Regions from separate parts of the Halomonas sp. N3-2A genome, predicted to be linked through region 1. Evidence: predicted binding sites of a transcription regulator. Region 1 holds the regulator's gene; the other holds the start of a gene.
The links. Region 1 encodes sigma-54, which starts transcription at its own class of promoters, with help from an activator protein. Its sites were predicted from a motif close to TGGCACNNNNNTTGCTNT; they were not measured.
Positions count from the first base shown of each region.

Region 2: the regulator sigma-54 is predicted to act here: its motif matches at 1,543-1,560, upstream of CEK60_RS00915 (sugar phosphorylase).

Region 1 covers NZ_CP022286.1:593,580-598,002, reverse strand. Annotated here, with positions in the region: gene lptA (lipopolysaccharide transport periplasmic protein LptA) at 1-247, shown strand, start outside; gene lptB (LPS export ABC transporter ATP-binding protein) at 314-1,039, shown strand; gene CEK60_RS02610 (RNA polymerase factor sigma-54) at 1,145-2,560, shown strand; gene hpf (ribosome hibernation-promoting factor, HPF/YfiA family) at 2,659-2,967, shown strand; gene ptsN (PTS IIA-like nitrogen regulatory protein PtsN) at 2,972-3,442, shown strand; gene rapZ (RNase adapter RapZ) at 3,518-4,423, shown strand, end outside.
Region 2 covers NZ_CP022286.1:195,519-199,941, forward strand. Annotated here, with positions in the region: gene CEK60_RS00915 (sugar phosphorylase) at 1-1,510, opposite strand, end outside; gene nrdR (transcriptional regulator NrdR) at 1,749-2,252, shown strand; gene ribD (bifunctional diaminohydroxyphosphoribosylaminopyrimidine deaminase/5-amino-6-(5-phosphoribosylamino)uracil reductase RibD) at 2,252-3,418, shown strand; gene ribBA (bifunctional 3,4-dihydroxy-2-butanone-4-phosphate synthase/GTP cyclohydrolase II) at 3,491-4,423, shown strand, end outside.

The DNA.
Region 1 (4,423 bases):
AGCCTATATACGCAACCAGCTCGAAGACCAAGCTAGCCCAATGGAAGGCTGGGCAAAGCGCATTATTTATCATGTTGCCGAGCGTCGGGTAGAGCTCATTGACCAAGCGGAACTGACCCAGCAAGCAGATCGCTTTGAAGGTGGACGCTTAGAGTATTTTATCGACCAAGGTGTGGTTCAGGCGCGTTCTGATGTTAGTGGTAGTGAACCACAACGTATCCGCATGACTCTTCAGCCGGAACAATAGGAGTGTCCAGTGGCGACAAATAACGCAGAGCCTGCACCTCAAACCACAGCCTCAGAATCAGCGCCGATAAAAACCCTTTATGCTCGCCACCTAGCCAAAAGCTATAAACGCCGCCGTGTCGTTAAAGATATTAACCTAGAGATATCTCAAGGCAGCGTGGTAGGGCTGCTAGGCCCCAATGGCGCTGGCAAAACGACATCGTTTTATATGATTGTCGGCTTGGTAAAGTCTGATGCGGGAAAGGTTGGCATTGACGAGCTTGATTTAACCCATGCCCCCATGCACGAACGTGCAATGGCAGGTATTGGCTACTTGCCTCAGGAAGCCTCTATTTTTCGCAAACTTTCTGTCGCCGACAACATCATGGCAATCTTGGAAACTCGTAAAGAACTCGATCGTAACGCCCGGGAGCAGCGCCTTGAGTCGCTACTGGAAGATTTCCACATCACGCACATTCGTGACAACTTCGGCATGAGTCTTTCGGGCGGAGAGCGTAGACGTGTTGAGATCGCACGCTCCCTCGCGACAGAGCCGGCCTTTATTCTGCTTGATGAGCCATTTGCCGGCGTTGACCCGATCTCAGTGGGTGATATTAAAACGATCATTCGAGCCCTCAAAAAACGCCATATCGGCGTGCTGATCACTGATCATAACGTCAGGGAAACACTAGATATTTGCGATATTGCCTACATTGTAGGTGACGGTCATATCATCGCCAGTGGCCCCCCTCAGGAAATTCTCAACAACCAGCGGGTAAGAGACGTTTATTTGGGGGCTGATTTCCGCCTGTAAACAGCCACCTGCAGAAAAAATAGTAGTGGTGGCATAGTTATTGCACTTGCACCAAGCCATAACTCGCACTAGGGTGGAGCTTTCTGATTAACGAGTGGTTCTCAGATGGTCATGAAAGCTTCTCTTCAATTGCGTATCGGTACACAGCTGACCATGACACCTCAGCTGCAGCAGGCCATCGCCCTGTTACAGCTATCAACGCTGGACCTCCGTCAAGAAATTCAGCAAGCACTTGATGCCAATCCAATGCTTGAGCAGGAAGATGAGTTCGGCGAACAGGCCGTTAGTGAACCCCAGGAAGCTGAATGGTCCGAAAGCATTCCTAATGAACTCTCTACTGACAGTGACTGGTCAGACACTTATCAAGACCTAGGCAGCCATGGCACCAGCAGCGAGGGGCCTGACTTTGAGCGTCAAGCCGCGGGTCAAAGTTTGCATGGCCACTTACTTTGGCAACTCGCCATGACAGATTTTTCACCACGCGACCATGCCATTGCTGAAAGCCTCATCGATGCACTGGATGCCAACGGCTACCTAACCCAGCCTCTCAATGACATTCGCGAAGGACTTAAAGCCCAAGGGCATGAAGGCCTTAGCCAGCGTGAAGTTGAAACAACCTTGCTGCGCCTTCAACAGTTTGAGCCCACCGGTGTATTTGCGCGCGACCTGCGGGAGTGCTTAATGCTGCAGCTCGCCTCACTACCCGAAGATACACCGCTGCTGATGCCTGCCAAGCGGCTAGTGCGTCAATTTCTTGAAGCGCTCGGTAAGGATGATGTGCGTTTGCTAAAGCGGCGGTTAAGCCTGGATGATGAGCAGCTTGATGACGTCATTCGCTTGATCCGCAGCCTTGATCCTCGCCCAGGAAGTGCCTTTGGCGACACAGATGACAGCTATGTAACGCCAGATTTAGTCGTCCGCCATGACCACGAAGGATGGCACCTGGAGCTAAACCCAGAGGCACTGCCGCGCTTGCGCATTCAACCTGACTACGCAAGCCTCATCAAACGGGCTGACAAGAGCCAAGATAACCAGTTTTTAAAAGAGCATCTCCAGGAAGCGCGCTGGCTCATCAAGAGCCTTTCAAGTCGAAATGATACGCTACTGCGGGTGGGCCGAGAAATCATAGCGCGCCAAATAGGCTTTCTGGAACACGGTGAAGAAGCCATGAAACCGCTGATTTTAGCCGACATCGCAGACGCCGTTGAAATGCATGAATCTACTATTTCCAGGGTCACCACCCAGAAATATATCCATACCCCGCGCGGTGTGTTCGAACTCAAATACTTCTTTTCCAGCCAAGTAAGTGGCCAGGACGGCGGCGACAGTCATTCCAGCACCGCCATCCGGGCTCGAATCAAAAAACTGGTGCAAGATGAACCGCCCGGCAAACCGCTCTCAGACAGCCGCCTCGTGGCGCTATTGGAAGAGGGTGGCATTAATGTAGCAAGGCGAACGGTGGCCAAATATCGCGAGTCGATGGGCATTCCCTCTTCAAGCGAGCGCCGCCGTTTACGCTAATAAAACAGTGCTAACGAGACAAAGTCTGTCTAGGGGCTTTGCAATAGCGCAAAAAGGGTTACAATCGAAGAACAGTCCGATGGATAAGGAGCACGTCAATGCAAGTAAATATCACTGGTCATCACGTAGATCTGACTGACGCCTTGCGTGACTATGTAAATGAGAAGCTGGAACGCGTTGAGCGCCATTATGACAACATCACCACCGTACAAGTAACCTTATCTGTTGAAAAGGAGCGTCAGCAAGCTGCCTGCACCCTGCATGCTGCAGGAGCCGATCTACACGCAGAAGCATTAGACAATGATATGTATGCTGCGATTGATGCACTAGCGGACAAAATTGACCGTCAACTCGTTAAACACAAGGAAAAAGCACAAGCTCGCGCCCAAGGCGCTGGCGTGCGTTAACTCAATGACGTTGGAAACCATACTTCCCCCGGAGCGCGTGCTGTATGACGTCCCCGGGGGCAGCAAAAAAAGGGTGCTGGAATTTTTCAGCACCTTTATTGCGCAAAACACGCCAAGCCTAGATAGCCAAGAAGTCTTCAGCCGCCTGATTGGTCGTGAGCGTTTGGGTAGCACTGGAATAGGCAACGGCGTTGCCATTCCTCACGCCCGTAGCCCTCACTGCAGCTCGCCTATCGCTGGTTTTTTAAAGTTAGCCGAGCCTGTAGATTTCGATGCTATTGATGGCGATCCCGTCGACCTTGTTTTCGTACTTTTAGTACCCGAAGAGGCGGACGACACGCACTTAGCCTTATTAGGGCAAGTGGCGTCTATCATGAACAGCGTTGACACACGTCAGCAGCTTCGTAGAGCGGCTAGCCAACGTGAGCTATTGGACCTTATAACAGCAAAAATTCGTGAACAGCCTGTTAGCTAAAGGGTCCACCGCTAGACACTGCCTACTAAGTCCAACGTTTACCTCCATTTTTATTGGCATGCCAAGAGAAACTCTATGCAATTGGTGATCATTAGCGGCCGTTCAGGGTCCGGTAAATCTATCGCCTTACAAGCGTTAGAAGATCTTGGCTATTGTGCCATCGATAACCTGCCCGCCATGCTACTCAGCTCCCTGGTGGATGAGCTTCGTGAGCAAGGGGCACGCCCCCAACTAGCGGTAAGTATCGATGCGCGCAATTTACCTGCTGCATTAAAGCAACTGCCAAAAATGCTTGAATCTTTGCGCCAGAAAAGCATTCACTTCCAGGTTATCTATCTAACCACCGATGCGCGAATTCTTCTTGAGCGATACTCAGCCACGCGTCGTCGCCACCCTCTTACGCGTGATAGTGACATGACGCTTGAAGAGGCCATCAATAAAGAAGAAGAAACCCTGCTCGACATCCGTGATCTGGCTGACCTGATGATCGACACATCGCGTCTGTCGGTTCATGACCTGCGCCGCCGGATAACGGATCAGGTTGCCCAACAGCGTGAAGATAGATTAACGCTGACACTAGAGTCATTTGGCTATAAACGGGGCGTCCCACTTGACGCAGATCTCGTCTTTGACGTGCGCTGCCTACCAAATCCGTACTGGGATCCTACACTGCGCCAATACACTGGCCGTGATGCCAATATCATCCACTTTCTGAAGGGATATCCTGTCGTAGAAGAAATGCGCAATGATATCCAGACATGGCTGGAAAAGTGGCTACCCGCTTACCAAAATAGCCAACGCAGTTATATGACGATTGCGATTGGCTGTACCGGCGGGCAGCACCGCTCTGTCTTCATGGTGGAACAACTGGCGCAAATGCTGGTAAAACAAGCGGGAGAGGTTCAACTCCGTCATCGTGAGCTAGGCCTGCAGTACACCCTCAGTGAGCAGCAGCCCTCCACATCCGCGCCTTCAACAGAC
Region 2 (4,423 bases), 400 kb from region 1:
AGGGCTCTGTGCGCCGAAGTTCCAGCAAGCGGCTAAGCGCATGAAACACATCGTGGGTCGGCGTTGAGGGGCTTTCGAGTAACAGTGTTAGCTCATCACGCTGCCAGCGGCGTCGATTAATTGAGCGCAATCGGCCGCTGCGCTCCACTCCTTCGACATCGTTAAGCGTGCCGGTCAATGTATGAATATAGAGGGCGGGAATGCCCTGGAGCGTCAGCATAATAGCTTGGCTGCACAGGAAGCGGGCAATTTGCCAGGGGTCTGGTCCTCTACGCGTGCCGCGCATGGCCTCAAACCAAGTAATATTGATTTCGTAGGGCGAGTCACTGCCATCAGGATTGCTCCGCATGCTGACAAAGCCACCAAAGCGATGCATCAGTTCTAGCAGTGCATCTCGCTCATGGTCAGGTAGCACTCCTTCTAAAGGACGCACGCCAATCCCATCATGGCTCGCGGTGAAGTTTAAATAGGTGCAGTGTCTGGGCAGTATCGGCAGGCTGGCAAGCCATGTTTGAAGGGTAGTGGCTTCACCGCGGGTGAGTGTGTGCAATAACAAAGGGGGCAGGGCGAATTGATAGACCATGTGGGCTTCGTCTGGCGCCCCGTTGGCTAACCGTTCTAAGCCAAAGTAACTGATGTTTTCTGCGTGAGGGACATTGGTCTCGGTAATTATCAGCGTGCCCGGCGCTATTTCATCCACAATGGCGCGCAGTAAACGGACCACCGTATGGGTTTCGGGAAGATGGATGCATGGCGTGCCCAGACGCTTCCATAAAAATGCCACTGCATCCAGGCGAATGATACGCACGCCCTGTTGAAGGTAAAACAGCAAGATGCCAACAAACTCAAGCAATACGTCAGGGTTTTCAAAGTTTAAATCGATCTGATCTTCTGAGAAGGTTGCCCATACATGGCGCGTACCCCGACGCGTGGAAATGGGCACTAGCAATGGACTGCTACGTGGTCGAACCACGTCAGAAACATCGGTTTCTGGGTCTACTTCTATAAAGTAATCACGACCTGGCAAGCTTCCGGTTAAATAATCCACAAACCACAGAGACTCGCGAGACACGTGGTTTAGCACTAAATCGCCCATCACGTCATAGTGGCTTGCCAGCTCACGGATATGCTGCCAATCGCCTAGCTCTGGATTAACCTCACGGTAATGAATGACTGAAAAGCCATCATCGCTACTCCAGGGAAAAAAAGGCAGCACATGCACGCCGCTAATACGCTCCCCCAAATAGCGCTGAAGGAACTCATTAAGCACGGCAAGAGGCGGTGTTTCCTCTGCCACAATGGAATCACCGTAGCTAATGACCCATTGATCTTTTTCGCTCCATTTTGGTGCATTGTCGCCTTCAGCCGCGGTATTTTCAGTTATGGCTGGCGCCTGTGATGCACTGCGAAAGTGGTCAATGTGTTGTCCAAGACGGCGTTGTACCTCGCTGGCGCGGGGGCCGTAGAGGTGCGAAAGGAAATGGTGGACTGTCTGCTCAAATGGGGTCATAGGGATGTCCTCTTAAACAACCTACGACAAACGCTGCAGCTTGTGTGCCAAATCGTTACAATGCTAGGTTAACGCCGCGTTTAAAGAAGCGACTATTTTTGCTTGCAAGCGCCCTTAAACTGCATGTCGTTGTAGCGCGTGGCTACTCCGCTGCTAATAATAGTTTGCAATATTGCTTATATGTGCCGTTATCCGCACAAGCTGACACGCTGCACGTACTGACAACAGGTTGACTGCCATGCATTGCCCTTTTTGTGGTGCTAATGATACTCGAGTGACCGACTCGCGGCTGGTAGCCGACGGTGACCAGGTGCGCCGTCGTCGCCAATGCGCTAGCTGCCAAGAACGCTTCACCACGTATGAAACCGCAGAACTGATTATGCCGAGGGTCGTAAAATCCGACGGCTCACGCGAAACCTTTAACGAGAGCAAGCTGCGGGCAGGCATGTTGCGGGCGCTAGAGAAGCGTCCGGTGAGTGCTGAGGCAATAGAAGCCGCCGTGGAGCGTATTCGTCAATCGCTTCGTGCCCGCGGGGATCGCGAAGTTAATGCGCGGGATATCGGTGAAGCCGTCATGAAGGCATTAAGCAACCTGGATCAGGTGGCGTATATCCGCTTTGCATCGGTATATCGTAAGTTTCAGGATCTAGACGAATTTCGCGCTGAGATAGACCGTCTTTCTCAAGATCCAGGCGATCACCCTGCATCAGCCCACAGCGACCCAGATCGCGGAGAGGTTTGATGAACGAGTTGATGGAGAGAGGCTTTACCAGCGCTGATCATCAATTTATGGCGCGTGCTCTGCAATTGGCGGCGAAAGGGCTGTATACAACAGACCCCAACCCCCGGGTAGGCTGTGTTATTGTCCGCTACGATCAACACGCGGAAGGGCAGGTGGTTGGCGAGGGCTTTCACCTCCGTGCTGGCGAACCTCATGCAGAAATTCACGCGCTTAACGCCGCTGGTGCCAGGGCAGAAGGCGCAACGGCTTATGTCACGCTGGAACCTTGTTCCCATACAGGTCGCACTGGTCCTTGTGCCGGTGCGTTAGCGGATGCCAACGTTGCCCGCGTGGTCGTCGCAATGGTTGACCCTAACCCTTGCGTGAGTGGACGCGGTATCAAGCGGCTTCGGGAATCAGGAATTCAGGTAGATGTTGGGCTGTTGGAACAGGATGCCCGTGCGTTAAATCCTGGCTTTATTTCCCGTATGCAGCACAAGCGTCCCTTTGTGCGTTTAAAAATGGCCATGAGCCTGGATGGCCGTACTGCCATGGGCTCTGGAGAGTCACAATGGATTACTGGCCCAGAAGCTCGTAGCCAAGTGCAGCGTCTGCGAGCGCGTTCAAGCGCTATTTTGAGCGGCGTTGAGTCCGTCATTATGGATGATTCACGACTAACCGTGCGCGCAGACCAGTTGGGGCTCGATAACGCGGATACAATTAGTCAGCGGCAGCCACTACGCGTTATTTTGGATTCGCGTCTACGGTTACCGTTAGCGGCCGCTTGTCTTCGTGAACCAGGCCGCACATTGATTATTACCACTGAACACCACAGTGAAGAAAAACGCCAAAAGCTGGAAGCTGCAGGCGCTGACATTAAGGTACTGCCCGCGGCTCAAGAAGGCCGAATCGACCTCGCAGAGATGCTGAACTGGTTGGCTGAGCATGAGCAGGTAAATGAGCTGCTTGTTGAAACCGGCGCTACGCTGGCAGGCGCGCTGTTAGATGCAAATGCGGTGGATGAACTGCAGTTATTTGTTGCTCCCACGCTTTTGGGAGGCGAGGCTCGACCACTATTTGCGTTGCCCGGGATGACTCGCATGGCCGACCAGAAGCGCTTAACTATTAAAGAAATTCGAGCCGTTGGTAGTGACTGGCGCATCATCGCTAAACCATGCACTGACTAGCGCGCCGGGCCAGAGCAAGGTACCCTGACGCGCGAAATCGCATGTGTTGCGACCACTTATTTTGGAGATTCCATGGCGCATTCCTCTTCAGAGGGGTTGTCCCCTATCGCTGAGCTGGTGGAAGATATCCGCCAGGGCAAAATGGTGATTCTCATGGATGATGAGGATCGCGAAAACGAAGGTGATATCATTATGGCGGCCGAAAAAGTTCAGGCCGAGCATATCAACTTCATGGCACGTTATGCCTGTGGGCTTATTTGTATGCCCATGACTCGCGAGCGTTGCGAGCAGCTAAACCTACCGCTGATGGTGCGTGATAACGGCTCTGGATTTGGCACTAAGTTTACGCTCTCCATTGAAGCGACCGAAGGTGTGACCACCGGCATCTCAGCAGCTGATCGTGCGCGTACTGTTCAAGCGGCAGTGGCGGCGAATGCCAAGCCGACGGATATCGTACAGCCAGGGCATATATTTCCGCTGATGGCTGAACCTGGTGGTGTTCTACGTCGTGCTGGGCATACTGAAGCAGCCTGTGATTTAGCCTCTTTAGCAGGCTGCGATCCTAGCGGCGTCATCTGTGAAATCATGAATGATGATGGCAGTATGGCGCGTCGGCCTGAGCTTGAAGAGTTTGCTAAAAAGCATGGTATTAAAATTGGCACGATTGCCGACTTGATTCACTACCGTATCGTCAATGAACAAACGGTTGATGCGGTTGAAACTACCAGTGTGATGACGGCCCATGGGGAACTGGCGCTGCATGTGTTCCGGGACCGTATACAAGGTGCTCATCATTTGGCGTTAGTTAAGGGGCAACCAACGCCAGAGCAGGCGACAACGGTGCGTGTTCACTTAGCGGATACACTGCGTGATATCGTAGGGTTAATGAAAGATGAGCAGTGCCGTTGGGATGCCCATCGCGCGCTGGAAGAGATCGCTAATGCATCTGCGGGGGTCTTTGTGCTGATTGACGATGGTCGTCCTCACCAAGACTTGAAAGATCAA